Regions from separate parts of the Streptomyces sp. NPDC015242 genome, predicted to be linked through region 1. Evidence: riboswitches for the same ligand, from Rfam matches in the RefSeq annotation. Region 1 holds a riboswitch; the other holds the start of a gene.

Region 1 (4,082 bases):
GTCACGTCGATGTGCGGCAAGTGGCTCAGCATGAACGTGCTGATGCTCGACGAGAAGCGGGTCATCGCCGAACGGCACCACACCGGCATGCTGCGCGCCCTGGAGCGCTGGGGCTTCGAGCCGATCCCCTGCGACCTGCTGCACTACGCCCCGTTCGGCGGCTCGTTCCACTGCGCCACCCTCGACGTCCGGCGCCGCGGCCCGCTCCAGTCCTACTTCGACTGACCGCACCGCGGCGGGACGCGCTCAGCCGCCGGTCGCCCCCGGCCGCCCGGCCGCCAGTGCGGCGAGCTCGGCGGGCGTGCGCGGCCCGCGCTCCGTCCCGCTCAACCAGCCCCGCGCGCGCAGGAGTTCCGCCGCGGCCGCCCCCCAGGGCAGCCGCAGCCCCGCCTCGCGCAGGAGGTCCGTGCGGGCCAGGACCACGTGCGCGGGCCCGGTGCGCACGCCCGCCGGGGTGAGCAGCGCCGCGTCGTCGGCCCAGGCCAGCGCCAGATCGACGTCATGGGTGGCCATCACCACCGTGGTGCCGCCGGCCCGCAGCGCGCCGAGCGTGGTGAGGAGCCGTTCCTGGCCGTCGGGGTCGAGCCCGGCCGTCGGCTCGTCCAGGATCAGGACCCGGGGCCGCATGGCGACCGCGCCCGCGATGGCCGTGCGCTTGCGCTGCCCGTAGGAGAGCAGATGGGTGGGCCGGTCGGCCAGGGCGGCGATGCCGAGCGCGGCGAGCGCCTCCGCCACCCGCTCCCGCACCTGCGCGTGGTCCAGGCCGAGGTTGAGCGGCCCGAACGACACGTCCTGCTCGACGGAGGCCGCGAACAACTGGTCGTCCGGGTCCTGCACCACCAGCTGCACGGTCGTCCGCAGCCGGGTCAGGCCCTTGCGGTCGTACGTCACCGGCCGGCCGTCGACCGTCAGCCGCCCCTCGTCCGGGCGCAGTCCACCGCTGAGAAGGCGCATCAGGGTCGTCTTGCCGCTGCCGTTGCGGCCGAGCAGCGCCAGCGCGCGCCCCTCGCGGATGTCGAAGTCGAGGCCGCTGAGCACGGCCGGGCCGTCCTCGTAGCCGAAGGACGCGCCCCGCAGGGCGACGAGGGCGGGCTCGCTCATGTCAGCGGCCTTTCCAGGATCAGGGCGAGGGCGGCCAGTGCCACGAGCAGGGCGCAACTGGCCGCCGTGAAGCGGGCGGAGACCCGTGCCTCGGGCACCAGGACCCGCAGCGTGCCGTCGTAGCCGCGTCCGGCCAGTCCGGCCTGCAGGCGCGAGGCCCGGTCGAAGGCCCGGACGAACGCGGTGGCGCCCAGACCGGCCAGGGAACGCCACTCCGCGGCCCGGCTGGTGTGGCCGAGGCGCGCGGCCTGCGCCTCGCGGACACGGCGCACGGAGTCCAGCAGCAGGAAACTCATGCGGTACGTCACGAGCGCCACGTCGACCACCGGCGCCGGCACCCCGGCCCGGACCAGACGGGGCAGCAGGTCGGACAGGGGCGTGGTGAAGGCGAACAACAGCACGCCCAGCGACGCCGCCGAGGTACGCAGCAGCAACTCCCCGGCCCGCACCGGCCCGTCACCGGCGAGGGAGACGGCACCGTCCGGCCCGCCGACCTGGATCAGCAGCGTCAGCGCCCCGGTCGCACAGAAGCCCAGCGGCACCCGGTAGGCCCGCCACAGCCGCCGGCCCGGCACACCGGCCGGGCCGAGCAGCAGCGCCAGGGCCGCCACCAGCACCAGGGCCGCGCCCGGCCAGGGCGGCAGCGAGATCGCGAGCACGGTGAGGCCGAACCCGAGCACGGCCTTGTCCACGGGGTGGCGGCGGCGCCAGCGACTGCTGTGCGCCGCCGCGTCGATCGGCAGCACCCGGGCTCAGTCCCGACCGTCGGCGGACGTCCCGGCCGCACCGGCCGGCGTGCTCCCGGACTCCCGCTCCAGCGCGCGCCGCTCACCCTGCCGCCGCCCGCGGCGCAGGCCGAAGTAGTAGGCGAGGACCCCGGCGCCGAGCGCCGCCTGGAGGGAGAACAGGGCCGACTCGATCTCCCCGGACGGCGGTTCGTACAGCGGCGAGAACCACGGCTCGTAGTCCGGCTCGATCTCGGTGATCGCGGTCTCGGCCTCACCGTCGGCGCCCGTGAACGGCTCCTCCTTGTGGTCGCCGAGCCCCAGCGCGAGCGGCAGCACGGCGAGGACGGCCACGGCGAGCAGCAGCAGGAGGTTGATCCTCGTGCTCTTCTTCATCGGGCCACCGCCCCGGTTCCGGCACGGGCGCCCTTGGCGGTCAGCAGCACGCCCAGCCGGGTCAGTTCCCCCTTGCTGGACTGCACCAGCAGCCGCATCACGAGGACCGTCAGCAGCCCCTCGCTCACCGCGAGCGGGATCTGGGTGACGGCGAAGATGGACCCGAACTTGCCGAGCGCGCCGAGGAACCCGCTGCCCGGGTCGGGGAAGGCGAGCGCCAGCTGCACGCTGGTGACGCAGTAGGTGGACAGGTCGGCGACGAACGCCCCGCAGAACACCGTCACCATCAGCGGCACGTCGTACCGGCGCAGCAGCCGGTAGACGGCGTAGCCGGCCCAGGGACCGGCGATCGCCATGGAGAAGACGTTGGCGCCGAGCGTGGTGAGACCGCCGTGCGCCAGCAGCAGCGCCTGGAACAGCAGGGTGATGGTGCCCAGCACCGCCATGACCGGCGGCCGGAACAGGATGGCCCCCAGGCCCGTGCCCGTGGGGTGGGAGCAACTGCCGGTGACCGACGGCAGTTTCAGGGCCGACAGAACGAACGTGAAGGCCCCGGAGGCCCCGAGGAGCAGGGTGCTCTCGGGGTGCTCGCGCACCTCACGGGTGAGTGACCGGACTCCGTGGACGACGAACGGCGCCGACGCGACGCCCCAGGCGGCCGCGTGCGCCGGAGGAAGGAAACCCTCGGCAATGTGCATGGCTCTGCAGACCCTCTCCAGCACCTCGTGGATGGTTGACGCGCCTTGGCCGGTCTCCTGGCTGACGGGTACCACCGCCCGAACTCCGCCTTCCCGGGTCACGAGGACCCAGTGGCTGCCCGCGAGGGCCGGAGCCGGACTTCCCGATTCACAGTGGCGAGGGCCGCACCGGCATCACACCGGATTTCCCGTTCACCAAGGCGTGGTGACAATAAGGCCGCGATAAGGGCGATGACAAGCCGCCCCAGGGGGCGCGCGAGGGGGCGCCCGCTCGCACACCGGCGCAGGGCCGCTCAGTCCTCGCCCTCGCCGTCGTCGTCCTCCCCGTCGCCCACCGGGACCTGGGGAGGCTGCTGTTCCCGCTGGTCCGCGTGGTCCGGGCCGCCACCGGCCGGCGCCTCCGCCGGGGCCGACGGGCCGGGCGACGGTCCGGCGGGAGGCGGGGTGGCGGGTGCCTCGGCGGACGGGGTGACATCGGCCACCGTGCCCACGGCCGACGTGCCGCCGGCCGACGTGCCGCCGGTCCGCTCCGTGGTCCCGAGCGGGTCGGCGGACGCCCCGGATTCCGGGTCCGAGGGGGCGGCCGGGCTGCTCGCCGACGGTGAGGCGTCGGGCTCGGTGCCCTTCGTCGCCGTGTCGTCGGGCGAGAACCACACCATGCCGAGGTACATCGCGGCGAGGAACAGCGCCGCCGCGGCGGCCGTGACGGCCAGACGCGACCGGCCGCCGGAGCCGCCCCGGGGCGCGGAGCGGCGCGCCCGCCCGCCCGGCGCGGTGCGCGAGCCCGTCGGCAGCGCGTAGGTGGCCGCGGTGCCTGTCCCGGCCGCCGCGTGGGCCGCGGGCCGCGTGGCCGGTACCGGGGCCGGCGCCGGTGGTGCGGCCTCCGGCAGCGGCTGGGGCCGCCCCTGCCAGGCGCCGCCGGCGAACCACTCGGCGGCTTGCTGGGCCGACGGACGGTCCTCGGGATGCTTGGCGAGCAGTCCGAGCAGGTAGTTCTCGAACGCCGGCGGCAGACCGGCGACCCCCAGCTCGCGGGGCGGCACGGGCGCGGCGTCGAGGTGCTGGTGGAGGAGGGCCACGGCGGTGTCCGCCTGGAACGGTGGGCGTCCGCTGAGCAACTGGTAGAGCACGCACCCCAGGGAGTACATGTCGGAGGCCGGTC
Region 2 (4,082 bases), on a different contig from region 1:
CAGCGGACCGTGCAGCCGGCGCCCGTCGGCCAGCAGCAGGGTCACACCGTCCCGGCCCCGCTCCACGCCTGTCACCCAGGGCAGCGGATCATGCGTGAGGCCGCGCCACAGGCGGGACAGCACGGCCGCCCGGGCGCCGGGCAGTTCGGCCTCGTACCGCGGCAGGAGCCCGGGCCGTACGACGGACAGCTCGTCGGCGACCTCGGTCTCGGCGCTGGAGGGACGGTGCACGGGCGGACTCCTCGGGTACGAATAGGGCGTCACAGCGGAACGGCGACGACCTGCATACTGATCATCCCCGCCCGGGAACGCTGGAAGGACCGTAGGGACGAGTGGAACGCGTGGACCTCATGCCCCCGCCCGCCGACGACGACTCGGCCCACGGTGACGACCCGGCCATCGCCGCTCTCGCCGACGCGTACGCCGCCGTGCCCCTGCTCAACTGCCTGCTGCGCGAGGTCGCCCGGCCGGTGCGCGAGGAGGGCGCCCACCGCGTCCACCACCTGCCCGGCGGCGACCGCCTGCTGCGCGTGCGCGGAACCCGGCGGCCCGCCGAGCCCGAGGTCGAGGTGGCGGGCGCCTGGCAGCGCCTCGGCCACACCGCACTCGTCGACCTGGTCGCCGGGGAACTGCGCCGGCGCACCGGGCTGGCCAACCCCGACCTGCCCGCCGAGATGAGGGACAGCCGGGACGTCGTGGCCGCGCTCCTGGCCGCCCGGGCCGGGGCGGCGCCGCCCGCGGACCTCTACCAGCGGTCCGAGCAGTGCCTGCTCACCGGCCACACCCACCACCCGGCCCCCAAGGCCCGCGGCGGCGGCCCCGCCGCGTCCTGGCTGCCGTACGCGCCCGAGGCGTACGCCCGCTTCCCGCTGGTGCTGCTCGGGGTGCGCGAGGACACCGTCGCCGAGGACGGCGACACCTCCGCCCTCGACGCCCTCGGCACAGCCCCGCCCGGCTACCGGCTGCTCCCGGCCCACCCCTGGCAGCTCGGCCTGGCCGCCCGTGAGCTGGCCCCCGCCTTCGCGGACGGCAGACTGCTCCGGCTCGGCACCACGGCCTTCGACACCTGGCCGACGGCCGCGATCCGCACCGTCTACGCCCCCGGGCGGGACCTGTTCCTGAAGTTCAGCCTGGACGTGCGCATCACCAACGACATCCGCCGGCTGTGGCGCCACGACCTGCTCGCCCTGCGCCGGACCGACACGGCCACGGGCGCGGCCCTCGCCGCCTGCGACGGCCCGCCCGGCTGGCTCGCCGACCGCGGGTACCGCACCGCGGACTTCGCCTTCGAGGCCCTGGCCGTCCTGGTCCGCGACGGCTTCGCCGGCCGCCTCGTGCCCGGGGCGACCCCGCTGCTCGCCGCGGGGCTCGTCGAGGGCTTCGACGGCAACCCGCTCGACCGCGTCACCGACCCGGAGGCCTGGTGGGAGGCGTACCTCGCGCACGCCGTGCCCCCGGTCCTGGCGGCCTTCGCGGGGCACGGCGTGGTCGTCGAGGCCCATCTGCAGAACACGCTCGTCGCCGTGGACGCCGACGGCATGCCGGTGCAGGTGCTGTACCGGGACGCCGAGGGCGTGAAACTGCTGCCGGACGTGGGGCGCGCCGCCGGCTGGGAGCGGCTGGTGTACTGCCTGGTCGTCAACCACCTCACCGAGATCGCCGGGGCCCTCGCCGAGCGCCGGCCCGGGTTCGACCCCTGGCCCGCCGCCCGCCGCGAACTCGCCCGGCACGACCTGCCGGAGATCCCGGCCCTGCTCGCCTCCCCGACGCTGCCCGCCAAGACGAACCTGCTGCTGCGCTGGACGGGAGCGGACGGCGCCGACGCCCGCTACCTGCCGCTGCCGAACCCGCTCAGGCGGTCCCGGCCGGGTCACGGCCCCGTGGAATGATGACCGGCGACGAAGGCGACGGCGGACGAGGAAGCCGGTGTGAATCCGGCGCGGTCCCGCCACTGTGATCGGCGAGCCGGTCCCGACAGGCCACTGCCCGCGCGCGGGTGGGAAGGCCGGGACCTGCGGCGACCCGAGAGCCAGGAGACTCACGCGGTCGCCTCCTCCACGGACCACCGGGGCGGATCTCCCCGGAGAGAGGGCAGGTGCGGCATGCCCGCGACGCCGGCCGGCGACCCCCTGGACGAGACCCCGGGCGGATCCCCGCCGTGCCGTGTCGTCGTCTGCCGGGACTGCTGCTGCGGCAGCCCCAAGGTGACCGGCGTCGACCACGCGGCCCAGACCGAGCGCCTGCGCGCGGCGGCACCCGTGCGGATCTCCGACTGCCTGGACGTCTGCGACCAGGCCAACGTGGTCGTCGTGCAGCCCTCGGCCGCGGGCCGGGCCGCGGGAGCCCGGCCCGTCTGGCTCGGTCTGCTCAACGACCCGGCCGCCACCGAGGACGTCGTCTCCTGGGTCCGGGCCGGCGGCCCGGGCGTGGCCCCGCTGCCGGACATCCTCGGACTGTACGTCTTCAGCCCCCGGGCGCGGCGGGACGGGGACCGCCCCTGACACCGGCTCAGGCCGCCCGGCGGCCGCGGATCAGCAGCCACAGGAAGTACGGGGTGCCGATCACGGCCGTCATCAGACCGGCGCCCAGCTGGGCCGGGGCGATCACCGTACGGCCGACGAGATCGGCCGTGCAGACGAGCGCGGCGCCGAGCAGCACGGCGACCGGCACCACCCGCACGTGCCGCCGGCCCACCAGGGCCCGGGCCGCGTGCGGCGCGACGAGACCGACGAAGCCGATGGTGCCGGCCGAGGCCACGGCGGTCGCCGCCAGCAGCACGCCCACCACCAGGAAGCCGAGCCGGGCCCGGGGCAGCCCCAGTCCGAGCAGGCGCGGGGTGTCCCCGTCCAGCGAGACGAGGTCCAGCTCGGTGCGCCGGGCGACCGCGACGGCCAGGCCCAGGGCCAGCACGAGCGCGACGGGCACGACGTCCGCCGTGGTCCGCCCGTACGTCGAACCGGACAGCCAGGTCAGCGCCTTCGTGGCGTTGAACGGGTCGGTGAGCACGATGAGCAGGCTGATCAGGGCCGTCGATCCGGCCGCCACGCCGATGCCGACGAGGACCAGCCGGCTCTGCTGGTAGCCGCCCCGGGCGGCGAGCCCGAACACGAGGGCGGAGGCCAGCGCCGCTCCGGCGAACGCCGCCGAGGCGACGCCCCAGGAGCCGGCGGCGGGCACGGTGGTCACGAGCAGCACGGCACCCAGCGCGGCGCCGCCCGAGACCCCCAGCACCCCGGGTTCCGCCAGCGGATTGCGGGTCACGGCCTGCACCAGCGTGCCGGCCAGCGCGAGGGCGGCGCCCGCGCACAGCGCGGCGAGCACCCGCGGCACCCGGGTGTCCAGGACGAAGGAGACGGTCCGGCCGGCCCGCCCCTGCGCCCAGTTGGCGACGTCCCCGAGCAGGAGCTTGCTGTCGCCCAGCAGCACACCGGCGAGGGCGGCGCCGACGACGACGGCGGCCAGGGCGGCCGCCGTGGCCAGGTACGCCGTGCGGCCGGGGATGCGCAGCCGGTCCGGTGGCTCCACCCCGGCCGTGTCCCGCAGCCGCAGCGCCGTCGCCACCAGGAACACGGCGCCGACCAGGCTGGTGACGATGCCGGTGGGCACGCCGACGGCGGTGTCGGCGGGGATCAGGGCCCGCAGCAGCACGTCGGAGCCGAGCACCAACGCGGCCCCGGCCAGCCCGGCCGCGGGCAGCGCCGCCCGCGCGCGGGTGAAGCCGCGGAACCGGCGGGCGAGCGGCCGGACCAGGGCGGGCGCGCAGAGCCCGACGTAGCCGAGCGGCCCGGCGAGCGTGACGGCCGCCGCGGACAGCAGCGCCGCGAGCACCACCACCGTGACCCGGGTGGCGTGCACCGGGACGCCGAGGCCGCGCGCCGCGTCGTCGCCGAGGGCGAGCGCGTCGACCCGCCGGGCGACCAGCAGCAGCCCGGCGAGCCCCACGAGGGCGACGGGCAGCATCTGCAGGACGCCGTCGAAGCCGTTCTGGCCGATGCTGCCCTGGTTCCACTGGTAGAGGCCCTCCGTCTGCTGCGGGAACAGCAGCAGGAGCCCTTCCGTCAGGGAGTTCAGGCCCAGCGCGA

What was found. A riboswitch is a leader RNA that binds a small molecule or an ion and turns the genes downstream of it on or off. The one in region 1 is predicted to bind cobalamin.
Region 2: linked by a shared signal. The riboswitch ahead of ACF07N_RS18055 ((2Fe-2S) ferredoxin domain-containing protein) and the one ahead of ACF07N_RS23740 (energy-coupling factor ABC transporter permease) in region 1 are both predicted to bind cobalamin.

What each region holds. Positions count from the first base shown of each region.
Region 1 is NZ_JBIBUF010000007.1:191,230-195,311, forward strand. It holds gene ACF07N_RS23720 (amidinotransferase) at 1-225, shown strand, start outside; gene ACF07N_RS23725 (ATP-binding cassette domain-containing protein) at 247-1,101, opposite strand; gene cbiQ (cobalt ECF transporter T component CbiQ) at 1,098-1,847, opposite strand; gene ACF07N_RS23735 (energy-coupling factor ABC transporter substrate-binding protein) at 1,854-2,222, opposite strand; gene ACF07N_RS23740 (energy-coupling factor ABC transporter permease) at 2,219-2,920, opposite strand; cobalamin riboswitch at 2,950-3,135, opposite strand; gene ACF07N_RS23745 (serine/threonine-protein kinase) at 3,214-4,082, opposite strand, start outside.
Region 2 is NZ_JBIBUF010000005.1:44,053-48,134, reverse strand. It holds gene ACF07N_RS18065 (IucA/IucC family protein) at 1-231, opposite strand, end outside; gene ACF07N_RS18060 (IucA/IucC family protein) at 333-1,889, shown strand; cobalamin riboswitch at 1,915-2,040, shown strand; gene ACF07N_RS18055 ((2Fe-2S) ferredoxin domain-containing protein) at 2,103-2,501, shown strand; gene ACF07N_RS18050 (iron ABC transporter permease) at 2,509-4,082, opposite strand, start outside.